DNA from 4 places in the Methylocella sp. genome. Region 4 is predicted to be linked to each of the others. Evidence: predicted binding sites of a transcription regulator. Region 4 holds the regulator's gene; each other region holds the start of a gene.
The links. Region 4 encodes PhoB, which activates phosphate uptake and scavenging genes when phosphate is short. Its sites were predicted from a motif close to TGTCATNNANCTGTCAT; they were not measured.
Positions count from the first base shown of each region.

Region 1: ppk2 (polyphosphate kinase 2) is a predicted target of PhoB. The motif match lies at 1,208-1,224, and genes of this name have one in related genera.
Region 2: ACILRB_RS15075 (RNA degradosome polyphosphate kinase) is a predicted target of PhoB. The motif match lies at 1,326-1,342, and genes of this name have one in related genera.
Region 3: ACILRB_RS08110 (inorganic phosphate transporter) is a predicted target of PhoB. The motif match lies at 1,602-1,618, and genes of this name have one in related genera.

Region 1 is NZ_JBGAHM010000044.1:7,020-10,223, reverse strand. Features, by position in the region: gene ppk2 (polyphosphate kinase 2) at 27-1,118, opposite strand; gene ACILRB_RS14325 (alpha/beta fold hydrolase) at 1,311-2,270, shown strand; gene pyrC (dihydroorotase) at 2,230-3,204, opposite strand, start outside.
Region 2 is NZ_JBGAHM010000052.1:7,355-10,558, reverse strand. Features, by position in the region: gene ACILRB_RS15085 (enoyl-CoA hydratase/isomerase family protein) at 1-796, shown strand, start outside; gene ACILRB_RS15080 (DUF6163 family protein) at 793-1,266, shown strand; gene ACILRB_RS15075 (RNA degradosome polyphosphate kinase) at 1,618-3,204, shown strand, end outside.
Region 3 is NZ_JBGAHM010000013.1:63,577-66,780, forward strand. Features, by position in the region: gene ACILRB_RS08110 (inorganic phosphate transporter) at 1-1,555, opposite strand, end outside; gene ACILRB_RS08115 (DUF2267 domain-containing protein) at 1,724-2,104, shown strand; gene ACILRB_RS08120 (hypothetical protein) at 2,463-2,720, shown strand; gene ACILRB_RS08125 (hypothetical protein) at 2,728-3,204, opposite strand, start outside.
Region 4 is NZ_JBGAHM010000001.1:159,397-162,600, reverse strand. Features, by position in the region: gene fldA (flavodoxin FldA) at 146-628, shown strand; gene ACILRB_RS00800 (DUF2023 family protein) at 607-1,032, shown strand; gene phoB (phosphate regulon transcriptional regulator PhoB) at 1,063-1,824, opposite strand; gene phoU (phosphate signaling complex protein PhoU) at 1,821-2,531, opposite strand; gene pstB (phosphate ABC transporter ATP-binding protein PstB) at 2,631-3,204, opposite strand, start outside.

The DNA.
Region 1 (3,204 bases), on a different contig from region 4:
CCGCGCTTTCGGCGCGGCGCGTGGCCTCAGAGCGGCGCGCCGGGCACATATTCGCCGCGCTCATGAATCGCGCTGGCGCGCCCGACGAGCAGCATGTCGACGTCGCCGACGCGCTTCGGGTCCTTGCCTTTGTAGGGCAGCGAATGCAGCACGTAGCGCATGGCGTTGATCCGAGCGCGCTTCTTGTCGTCGGACTTGATCACCGTCCAGGGCGAATCGGCCGTGTCGGTGTGGAAGAACATGGCTTCCTTGGCCCTGGTGTAGTCGTCCCATTTGTCGAGCGAGGCGAGGTCGACCGGCGACAGCTTCCACTGCTTCAGCGGATGCACCTTGCGCTCCTTGAAGCGGCGGCGCTGCTCCTCCTGGCTCACCGAGAACCAGAACTTGATGAGATGCACGCCGCTGCGCGCGAGATTGCGCTCGAAGTCGGGGGTCTGGCGCAGAAACTCCGTGTATTCCGAGTCGGCGCAAAAGCCCATGACGCGCTCGACGCCGGCGCGGTTGTACCAGCTGCGGTCGAACAGCACGATCTCGCCCATGGTCGGGAGATGCTGCACATAGCGCTGGAAATACCACTGGCCGCGTTCGACGTCGCTCGGCTTCTCGAGCGCGACGACCCGCGCGCCGCGCGGATTGAGATGCTCCATGAAGCGCTTGATCGCGCCGCCCTTGCCGGCGGCGTCGCGCCCCTCGAACAGGATGACGACGCGCTGGCGCGACTCCTTGACCCAGGTCTGCAGCTTCAGAAGCTCGGTCTGGAGGATGAATTTCTGACGCTCGTAGTCGCGCCGCAGCATCTTGTATTTGTAAGGATAGCCGCCCGTGCGCCAATTGTCGGCGAGCGCGTCGCTGGTCGCATGGGGCGCGCCCTTTTTCCCGGGCAGGCCGAGCGTCTTTCGCATCTCGACCGCGTCGTCGGGCGCGGCGCCTTCGAGAATCGCCTCGACGCCTGGACCGACCGACCCGTCGGCGGCCTCGCCGACGATCTCTTTGAGCGCGAAAAGCTCCGCCTCCCGCGCCGCCGCGCGCCTTTCGTCGGCGAGGCCGAGCTCAAGCTCCTGCGGCGCCGGATCGGGCGCGCCCACGGGTTGATCCTGCAGCTTTTCAATATCGGTCATGCGTCGCCCAGCCGTTCGCTCGGGAAAGTCAAAGGGGTCGCCGCGCATGCGACGCCGGACAGGGCGGCGGCGCGACGGAGGAAAGAAATATGACGCTTCGATGATGAAGCCGTTTTGACTTAAATCAAGCGCGCATCTTTCCGGCCGTCGCTTTCGCGGGCGGCGACGCGAGGCGAACCACGGGACGGGACCATGACGCAAAACGCCGGCGCGACGCAGGCCCATGAGGCGACGACGGTCGTCTGCCGCGACGGCGTCGCGCTCGGCGGCGATCTTTTCCGCGCCATGGGCGGGACGGCGAAGGGCGCGGTCGTCGTCAATGCGGCGACCGGCGTCGCGGCGCGCTATTATCATCGCTACGCGCGGTTCCTCGCGGGCCATGGCTTCGACGTCCTGACCTATGATTATCGCGGGATCGGCCGCTCGCGGCCGGAGCGCCTGCGCGGCTGCGGCTTTCGCTGGCGCGACTGGGGCGAGAAGGATTTCGACGCCGCGCTGCGCCATGCGCGCGCGGCGAGCCCGAACGGGCCGGCGCTCGTCGTCGGGCATTCGATCGGCGGCTTCCTGCCGGGCATGGCGGACAGCGCGCCGATGATCGACCGGATGCTGACGGTCGGCGCGCAATACGCCTTCTGGCCCGACTACGCGGCGCGCGGGCGGGCGCGGCTGTTTCTCAAATGGCATGTGGCCATGCCGGCGCTGACCGCGGCGTTCGGCTATTTTCCCGGCCGCCGGCTCGGCTGGCTCGAAGACCTGCCGTCAGGCGTCGCCTATGAATGGAGCTTTCGCGGACGGCGCTTCGAGCGCTCTCACCCGGCCGCCGAGCGGGAGGCGGTTTTGGACCGCTTCAGGGCCGTGCGCGGACAGATTCTCGCGGTCAGCCTGAGCGACGACGACCTCGGCACGCCGGCGGCGACGGCCCGGGGCCTTGCGCCCTACGAGAACGCCGAGCGCATTTTGGCGCGCCTGCGCCCGCAGGATTTCGGGCAGGCGCACATCGGCCATTTCAGCCTGTTCCACGACCGCAACGAGGCCGGCTTCTGGACCGATTCGCTCGCCTTTCTGGAAGATGGGCGCAATCCGTGGCCGGCGCGGGCGGCGCCCTTCGCGCCTAGTCCTGCTCGAACACGATCCGCCCCTCGACCAGCGTGAGCTTCACGCGGCCCTCCATGGTCGCCTCGTCGAAGGGCGTGTTCTTGCAGCGCGACTTCAGCTTCAGCGGATCGACGAGATAGGCTTCGTCGGGGTCGAAGCGGATCAGGTCGGCCGGGGCGCCGACCTTGAGCCGTCCCTGCGGCAGGCCGAGAATGTCGGCCGGCCGCGAGGTCAGCGCGGCGACCACGCGCTGCAGCGGCGCGCCCGCGCGCACGAGCCGCATGGCGGCGGCGAGCATGGTCTCGAGCCCGATCGCCCCGTTCTCCGATTCGGCGAAGGGCAGGCGCTTGGTCTCGACGTCCTGCGGGTCATGGTCCGAGACGATCACGTCGATCAGCCCTTCGGCGAGCGCCTCGACCAGCGCGCGGCGCTCGTCCTCGCGCCGCAGCGGCGGGGCGAGCTTCAAAAAGGTGCGATAGTCGCCGATGTCGCTCTCGTTCAGCGTCAGATGGTTGATCGAGGCCGAGCAGGTGACCGGCAGACCGGCGTCTTTCGCCCGCGCGAGAATGTCGAGCGAGAGCGTCGTCGAGACGAGCGGGGCGTGATAGCGCGCGCCGGTGAGGTTCACGAGGCGGATGTCGCGGTCGAGCATGATCGCCTCGGCCTCGCGCGGGACGCCGGAAAGGCCGAGCCGGGTCGCATATTCGCCTTCGTTCATCACGCCTTCGGCGGCGAGGTCGCGGTCCTCGGCGTAATGGATGACGAGCGCGTCGAAATCGCGCGCATAGGCCATGGCCCGGCGCAGCACGCGCGAATTGACGATCGGCCGCGCCCCGTCCGAGAAGGCGACGGCGCCCGCCTGCTGCAACAGGCCGATCTCGGCGATCTCCTCGCCGCGCAGCCCCTGCGTCAGCGCGGCGCAGGGCAGCACGCGCACGCGGCCCGTGTCGCGCGCGCGGCGCAGCAGGAAATCGACCACCGCCGGATCGTC
Region 2 (3,204 bases), on a different contig from region 4:
CGACGAATACAATCTCGACCGTCGCATCGCGCGCTTCGCCAAGCCGGTCGTCGCGCTCGTCGACGGAGTGGTCATGGGCGGCGGCGCGGGCCTTTCGGTCAACGCCCGCCATTGCGTCGCGGGAGACAGAATCACCTTCGCCATGCCCGAGACCGGCATCGGCTTCTTTCCGGACGTCGGGGCGACGAGCTTCCTGCCGCGCGCGGGCGGGGCGATCGCCGCCTATCTCGGCCTCACCGCCGCGCGGATCGCGACGGGCGACATGGTCGCGCTGGGGCTTGCGACCGCCCATGTCCCCACGGCGCGCCACGACGCCCTGCTCGACCGCCTGTGCGCGGGAGAGGAGGCCGCCGCCGCGATCGGCGCGGAATCGGCGACAGCCCCCGCCGCCGCGCTCGAGGCCGACCGCGCGACGATCGAGCGCTGCTTCGGCGCGGACTCGATCGCCGACATCGCCGCGCGGCTCGCGGCCGACCCGTCGGACTTCGCGCGCGCCGCGCTTGAGGCGATGCGCGCCAAGTCGCCGACGAGCCTCGCCGTCGCGCTGCGCCAGATGCGCATGGGCGCGGGGCTCGCGCTCGAGGACGCGCTGCGCCTCGAATTCCGCATCGCCCAGCGTATTCTCGCCGGCCATGACTATTATGAAGGCGTGCGCGCCGTGATCGTCGACAAGGACCACAAGCCGCAATGGCGCCCGGCCGGGCTCGACGCGCCGACTCAGGCCGAGATCGACGCCTATTTCGCCCCGCTCGACGAGGAGCTCTCCTTCACGCGCAAGACGGCGCTCGCGGGATGACCTTCCTGTCGCGTCGCGAGGAGCGGGCCGAGCGCGAGAAGCCGCCTTCGGGCTCGGCGCCGATCAGGCTCGGCGAAAGCCGCGGCGAGCAGGAGCGCTCGCACTGGGCGCTCGCGCTGGTGCTGTTCATGCGCGCGCTCGCCGTCGTGTGGATGGTCCAGGGCCTGTCGAGCTGGGCGGCGATCCTGACTCCGTCCGAGCCGATTTTCGAGACGTTTGGCGTGAGCTTCGCCGTGGCGACGGCGTTCTTCGCGGTGCTCGACCTCGTCGCCTCGGTGGGGCTGTGGCTCGCGACGCCCTGGGGCGGCGTGCTGTGGCTTTTGAGCGCGATCGCGCAGATCGGCGCCGTCTTCGCCGTGCCGAACTTTACGCCGCGCTTCTGGATCGTCGGCGACGTCGTCCTGATCGTGGTCTATTTTTTCCTGACCTGGCAGGCGGGGCGCCCGCGCGACGCCGGCGACGGGCGCTGAGGGGCGGGCGCTGAGGGGCGGGCGAGGAAAGCGCGCGTTCCGGCCGCCATTCGTTCAAATGTCGTGTAAACGTCATGAATTAAGGCCACTTATTCGGCTAATCCAGCCAAGTCTCGGTTCGGGCGGGCTTCGGGCCAGCCGGATTTCGGCTGCGGCAGGGCGCAGGCGCCAGGGTCTTGTCGACCGACGCGCCAGCGCTCGCGCAAAGACGTTCAAAAAAGGAAGCCGCACATGACGTCGGAAGTCGAAGACCCTTCAAGGCCGCCGGCGAAGCGGCCGGACGGCGGGCGGCGCACGGCGCGCGGCCGGACCCAGCCCGACGCGCCGGCCGAGCCGGAAACGGTCGAAGCCATGATCGTGCTGCCGGCCGAAGGCGACGACGCCGACGTGTTCGACACCGAGATCGAGATCGCCGCCGAGCCCGATTTCGCCACCGCCGCGGCCATCGCCGACGAAGCCGGCCCGGCGCCGCTGCCGGAGCGCGCGATCGACGAGGGCATGCGCGATTCGGACATCCACCAGTCGCCGCGCCGCTTCGTGAACCGCGAGCTGTCCTGGCTCGAATTCAACTGGCGCGTCCTGCAGGAGGCCTCGAACCGCAATCATCCGCTGCTCGAGCAGCTGCGCTTCGTGGCCATTTCGGCGACCAATCTCGACGAGTTCTTCATGGTTCGCGTCGCCGGCCTGCGCGGGCAGGTGCGCGAGGGCGTCATGACGCCTTCGGAAGACGGGCTCGTTCCGACCCAGCAGCTCGCGCGGATCAGGGAGCGCGCCTCGCTGCTGACGGTCGAGCAGCAGCGCCGCTGGCGCGAGCTGCGCGGCGAATTGTCCGAAGTCGGCATCGTGCTCGCCGATCCCGGCGGCCTCGACGACGTCGACAGGGCGTGGCTCGAGCAATATTTTCTGGCCCATGTGTTTCCGGTGCTGACGCCGCTCGCCATCGACCCGGCGCATCCGTTCCCCTTCATTCCGAATTTCGGGCTTTCGATCGCGCTCGAACTCGCGAGCGCCGACCACAAGATCTCCAAGGCGCTGATCCGCCTGCCGACCAAGATCCAGCGCTTCGTGCGCCTGCCCGCGCATGAATGTCATCCCGGCCAGCGCTTCGTCGCGGTCGAGCATGTCATCGCGATGTTCACGCACAAGCTCTTTCCGCGCTATCGCGTGCGCGGCGCCGGGCTCTTCCGCGTCATCCGCGACAGCGACCTCGAAGTCGAGGAGGAGGCGGAGGATCTCGTCCTTCTGTTCGAGACCGCGCTCAAGCGCCGCCGTCTCGGCTCGGTCATCCGTCTCGAATTCGACAGCGCGACGCCCGAGGAGCTGCGCGCCTTCGTGGAGCAGGATCTCGACGTCGAGCCTGGCGAGGTCTCCGTCCTCGACGGCATGCTGGCGCTGAGCGACCTGTCGGAGATCGTCGGGCTCGACCGGCCCGAGCTCAAGTTCAAGCCCTACAACCCGCGCTTTCCCGAGCGCCTGCGCGACAATGGCGGCGACTGCTTCGCGGCCATCAAGCAGAAAGACCTCGTCGTCCACCACCCTTATGAATCCTTCGACGTCGTGGTGCAGTTCCTGAACCAGGCGGCGGCCGATCCGAACGTCGTCGCGATCAAGCAGACGCTCTACCGCACCTCGTCGGACAGCCCGATCGTGCGGGCCCTGATCGAGGCGGCCGAGGCCGGCAAGTCGGTGACCGCGCTCGTCGAGCTCAAGGCCCGCTTTGACGAGGCCGCCAACATCCGCTGGGCGCGCGACCTTGAGCGCGCCGGCGTGCAGGTGGTGTTCGGCTTCATCGAGCTCAAGACCCACGCCAAGCTGTCGATGGTGGTGCGCCGCGAGGCCGGCGGGCTCGCCACCTACTGCCATGTCGGCACCGGCAACTACCACCCGATCACCGCGAAGATCTACACCGACATCTCCTTCTTCACGGCCGATCCCGCG
Region 3 (3,204 bases), on a different contig from region 4:
CCCAGGCGAGCGCGAGGCTGCGCACGGTCGACATCTGCACGCCCGAGCCGTTCGCCGCCATGGTTCCGGCGACGCCCGACGACAGCACATGGGTGGTCGACACCGGCAGGCCGAAATGGTCGGCCGCGGCGATGGTGCCCATGGCGACGAGCTCGGCCGAGGCGCCCTGGCCGTAGGTCAGATGCGTCTTGCCGATCTTCTCGCCGACCGTCACGACGATGCGCTTCCAGCCGACCATGGTGCCAAGGCCGAGCGCGATCGCGACCGCCACCTTGACCCAGTCGGGGATGAAGCGCGTCGCCATGTCGAGATGCTTCTTGTAGGCGGCGAGCGCGGCGAGGTCGTCCTTCGAGAGCGCGGCCGCCTTGTCCTTCTGCAGGAAGCGGATCGCTTCGGAGGCGAGATACATGTCGTTGCGGGTGTTGCCGACGCTCGCCGCGGGAATCGAGGCGAACGAGCCGTGCTGGCTCACCTGCGCGGCGACGTCGCGGATCAGCGCGGCGAGCGCCGGCAGGGTTCCGTCGGTGAACTCATGCGAGGCGACATAGGCCGTCACGATCGGGCGCGGGTCGCCGATCACGTGATGGCCGCCGGCGACCGCCTCGACCGCCTTCGAGGCCGCCTCGGAGGTCTGGATGAAGCTCGCCACCTCGCTTTCGGGCAGGGCGCGGTTCAGCGCATAGGCCGTCGGCACGGTGCCGATCAGGATCAGCATGATCAGGCCCATGCCCTTCTGGCCGTCGTTCGAGCCATGCGCGAAGGAGACGCCGGCCGAGGTGAAGATCAGAAGGCCGCGGATCCAGGCGGGCGGAGCGCCATGCGCCTTGGGCGACGTATAAAGCTCGGGCTTGCGGACGAGGAGCTTCATGAGCAGCAGCAGGCCCGCCGCGCAGACGAAGCCGACGACCGGCGAGAGCAGCAGCGCATAGCCGATCTCGATCGCCTTGTTCCAGTCGACGCCCGAGGTGCCGTCGCGGCCGCGCATCAGCGCGTTGGCGACGCCGACGCCGATGATCGAGCCGATCAGCGTGTGCGACGAGGACGCCGGCAGGCCGAGCCACCAGGTGCCGAGGTTCCAGATGATCGCCGCGATCAGCATGGCGAAGACCATGGCGAAGCCGGCTTCCGACCCGACCTGCAGGATCAGCTCGACCGGCAGCAGCGAGACGATGCCGAAGGCGACGGCGCCGGTCGAGAACAGCACCCCGAGGAAGTTGAACATGCCCGACCAGACCACCGCGACGGGCGCGGGGAGGGAATGGGTGTAGATGACCGTGGCGACGGCGTTGGCCGTGTCGTGAAAGCCGTTGACGAATTCGAAGCCGAGCGCGATCAGCAGCGCGACGCCGAGAAGGATGAAGGGCAGGGCGGACTTCACCGCCACGCCCGCGGCGGACACGTCGCGCCAGATGCTGAAGGCCGTGAAGAACAGCCCGACGGCGAGCACGCCGCCGAAGATGAGCAGCGTCAGCGGGGACATCGGCCGGTCGAGGACCGGCTTGCGAACGCCGTCGCCTGTCGTCAAAACGTCGTCTGTGGACGTGATCGAAGTCATGTTTTTTTCCGGAAAGGAGCCGCGCCAGCGCGCCTAGCGGATTTGTGTGACGCTGCGATGAAAAGTGCGCGCGCCGGTTGCGCCGGCTTGATTTTCGCGGCCTGTCGCGCTTGGCTCGCCGCGCCGCGCCGCAAAAGCGAGCGGGCGCGCGACATCGAGGAGCCACGCATGGAAGAACTGATCGCCCGCATCGCCGCCTCGGCCGGAACCGACGTCGAAACCGCGCGCAGGGCGGTCGGCGCCATTCTCGCGTTCCTGCGCAAGGAGGGGCAGCCGGCCGACGTCGACGATCTTTTCGCGCATCTGCCGGGCGCCGAGGAGGCGGCGGCGGCCGCGGCCGCGCAGAACGAGGGCGTGATGTCGGGCTTCATGGCCATGATGGGCGGCGGCCTCATGGGGCTCGCGGCGCGGCTCACGGGGCTCGGCCTGACCATGACGCAAATGCGTCAGATCGGACATGAAGTGTTCGCTTTCGCCGAATCGCAGGCGGGCCGGGAGCGCGTGCGCGCGGCGGCCGCGAAAATTCCCGGCGCCAGCCAGTTCTTCTGACTCCGCCGCAAAGCGGACCAACGCCCCTCTGCGGCCAGTGCGAAGGGCGCGCCGCGCCCGCGACGGCCGCTTGCGCCGCGCCGCGCGGCGGGCTTTGCTCTTTTTCGCCGGACCCGGCGAGCGTGCGGCAAGCTTCGTGCGTTAGAGCATTTTCAGTAAAAGTTGCAGGCCGTTACGTTTAAGAAAATGCGCAACGCCGAAATGTTGGAGCGCGTTCGCGAGGCGATGACGTCCGAACGCGCGCGAGCGTCGGACGGCGCCGGGCGAAACGGGCGAAGACTGCGGCGCGAATCTTGAACGCAGGCGGCGGGGCGCGGCCGGCGCGCGCCGCCCCCCGGGCCTGAACGGAGGGCGTGACATGGGCCAACGTGACATGGGCCAACGTGACATGGGCGAACGTGACATGGGCGAACATGACATGGGCGAACTTGTGGCTTTCTCGCCGTCGCGGCGCGGCGGGCGCGTCGCGCGCCCGGCCGGGCGCGGCGCGGTGCTGTTCTTTACGGGCGTGCGGCGCGAAAGGCTCGATCAGCCGGCGCGGGCCGGGGCGCATGCGGCGCGCCAGGACGAGCCCGCGGCCGATCCGCGCGGCGCGGACGACGTCGCGCCGAACTGACCCCGGCTCACGGCTCGACCGGCTCTTCGGGCTTGCAGACGATCGCCTTGGCGCGGCGCTCGGCGTCGGCCCATTCGCCGGGGAAATTGGCGAGCGCGCCGATCAGCACGAAGCCCTTGAGGCTCGGCGCCACGAGCCGCAGCTCCTGCGCCGGCCGGTCGTCGTCGTCTTCGGCCTCGACCGCGTCGAGCTGCTCCTGGGTCAAGAGCAGCACGTCGAGCCGTCCGCGCTGGGCGGCGCGGTCCGTCATGGAATAGAACACGTCGCCGTCGGGCTCGCGGAACGAGAGGGTCAGCATGCGCCCCGGCTCGACCTCGCCCGAGACGCGCAGCGGCGCGCGCGAGAGGTCGAACAGGCACGAGGCCTCGGCGACGGCGGGGTCGAGAAAGGGCGTCCATTGCGCGGCCGGCGTCGCGCGCGGCAGGAGGCGCGTCTCGCCATAGGCCGAATAGGGCGCGAGCCGGCGCATCGGCGTCTCGCCGAC
Region 4 (3,204 bases):
GGGACCCAATTTACAATTGGCCGCAGGCGACTTACGAAAACGGCGTCCGAGAATAAACGTCTGACATCGCTCTATACAGTATAGAGGCATACGCGTCCCGGCGGACGCGTCGCCTTGCCATGCAAATTTCAGGAAGAGGCACGACATGAGCGTCACGATCATCTTCGGCTCCGACGGCGGCGCGACGAAGGGCGTCGCCGCCAAGATTTCCAAGAAATGCCAGGGGCGGCCGGTCAACATCAAGGACGCCACGACGGCGGACTTCGAGAACTGCAATCTTCTGATCCTGGGCTCGCCGACTTACGGCGACGGCACGCTGCAGACGGATTGGGAGGACAACATCGACAAATTGCGCGCCGCCAATCTCAAGGGCAAGAAAGTCGCGCTGTTCGGCACCGGCGACCAGCAGGCCTATCCGACGTCGTTCTTGAACGCGATGGGCATTCTTTACGACGAAGTGTCGGATCTTGGCGCGCAGGTGGTCGGCTTCACCGACACGGCGGGCTTCGACTATGTCGAATCGACCGCCGAACGCGACGGCAGGTTCGTCGGCCTCGCGCTCGATCAGGACACCCAGTCCGGCATGACCGAAAAAAGGGTGACCGCATGGCTGAGCCAGCTGCTTTGAGCGACGCCGCGTGGCCCGCTCCGCCCTGCTGGTCGGCCGAAGCCGCGCCGATGCTGCGGCTGTTTCACCATCAGCTCTATGAATATGGGCGGGGCGTCCGGGCCCTGTTCCTGATGACCGTCAGCCCACAGGAGCTGGCGCTTGCGCTCGCCAAGCTCAAGGCCCGCGACATCTCCCATTTCGTCCAGGAGCTCGGCGCGGCGAAGGCCAATCTTTTCTTCGGGCGGCCCGCCTTCGTGGCCGTGGCGCAGGCGCTCGTGACGCGCCCGCTCAACACGCTGACGGCGGAAGAGGATTTCATGCTCGGCACGCTGCTCGGCTACGACGGCGAGCAGCAATGCCGCCGTTTCCTCGCCCGCGCCGGGCGGGGCGCGGACGCGGAGCTTCCGCTGGCCGCGGAGTGAGACGCGCGCGCCGCCTCGCGGCGGAAACGCTCAGCTCTTGCCGAACGTCTCGTCGAAGGAATAGCCGGCGCCGCGCACGGTGCGGATCGGATCCCTTTCGCCCGGCTCCGACAGCGCCTTGCGCAGCCGCCCGACATGGACGTCGACCGTGCGCTCGTCGATTTCGGCCGAAAGGCCCCAGACGCTGTCGAGAAGCTGCGCGCGCGAGAACACCCGGCCGGGACGCTCGAGCAGATGCTCGAGGAGCCGGAATTCGGTCGGCCCCAGATGCACGTCGCGGCCCTTGCGCCTGACGCGCCAGTTCTGCCGGTCGAGCTCGAGGTCGCCCGCCGTCAGCACGGTGGCGACGCGGTCCGGCCGCGCGCGGCGCAACAGGGCGCGCACCCGGGCCATGAGTTCGGGCACGGAAAACGGCTTCACGACATAATCGTCGGCGCCGATCGAAAGGCCGCGCACGCGCTCGCTTTCCTCGCCGCGCGCGGTGAGCATGATGACGGGCAGGGTCCGCGTGGCTTCGCGCGCGCGCAGCCGCCGGCAGATCTCGAGCCCCGAGACGCCCGGCAGCATCCAGTCGAGGATGACAAGATCGGGCGGCGTCTCGGCGAGGCGCATCTCGGCCTCGTCGCCGCGCTCGACGCGGTCGACGACGAAGCCTTCGGCCTCGAGATTATAGGCGAGCAGCATGCTCAGCGCGGATTCGTCCTCCACGATGAGGATGCGCGGGGCGGGGGTGGGGGCGAGGGCTTTTGCGCCGCCGGCGCTTCTTTCGGCGTTGGTCTGAAGGTCGTTCATGGCTTCGTCGAAGGTTCGGCCAGCACGCTGCGGCCCTTGGGACGGTCGGTCGGAAGGATTTCGCCCGTGACGAGATACACCACCGTCTCGGCGATGTTGGTCGCATGGTCTCCGATGCGCTCGATGTTCTTGGAGCAGAACAGCAGATGGGCGCAGAAGGAGATGTTGCGCGGGTCCTCCATCATGAAGGTCAACAGGTCGCGGAAGACGGAATCCTCGAGCGAGTCGAGATCGGCGTCATAGGTCCACACCTCGCGCGCCCGCACGATGTCGCGGTCGGCGTAGGCGTCGAGCACGTCCTTGAGCAGCATGGCGGCGTTTTCATGCATCGACTTGAGGCCGACGATGGCGCGCGGAATGCGCACGTCGCCCGCGATCTTGATGGCGCGCCGCGCGATGTTCTTGGCGAGGTCGCCGACGCGCTCGAGGTCGTTCGAGATGCGGATGGTGGCGATGATCTCGCGCAGGTCGACGGCGAGCGGCTGGCGGCGGGCGATGGTCAGGATCGCCTGCTCCTCGATCTCGCGCTGGAGCGTGTCGAGCCGGCCGTCGGCCTCGATCGTGCGGCGGGCGAGATCCATGTCGAAATTGGCGAGCGCGTCCATCGCGTCGGTGAGCATCTTTTCGGAAATGCCGCCCATTTCGGCGATCTTCTGGCCGAGGCTTTCGAGCTCGGCGTCATAGGCTTTGACGATATGGTCGGGCATTGCGTGTCCTTGAAGCCTTGGGCGGCGCGACGGCCGGGTGTGCGGCGGAGCGCGCCGTCGCGTGAAGTTCGCGCGCCGCCGCCCGGCGCCGGGCGGCGCCTAGCCGAAGCGGCCGGTGATGTAGTTCTGCGTCTGCTTCTTTTCCGGCTGGGTGAAGATTTGCGTCGTCACGCCGAATTCGATCAGCTCGCCGAGATACATGAACGCCGTGTAGTCGGAACAGCGCGCCGCCTGCTGCATGTTGTGTGTGACGATGGCGATGGTGTACTTGACCTTGAGCTCGTCGATGAGCTCCTCGATCTTGGCGGTCGAGATCGGGTCGAGCGCCGAGCAGGGCTCGTCGAGCAGGATGACCTCGGGCCGGATCGCCACGGTGCGCGCGATGCACAGGCGCTGCTGCTGGCCGCCGGACAGGGAAAGCCCGGAGGCTTTCAGCTTGTCCTTCACCTCGCCCCACAGGGCGGCGCTGGTCAGCGCGGCTTCGACGCGGTCGTCGAGCTCGGATTTTCCGACCTTCTCGTAGAGCTTGATGCCGAAGGCGATGTTGTCATAGATCGACATCGGAAAGGGCGTCGGCTTCTGGAACACCATGCCGACGCGCGCGCGCAGCAGGTTGAGGTCGACGTCCGGCTTCAGGATGTTGTCGCCGTCGAGCAGCACTTCGCCGTCGGCG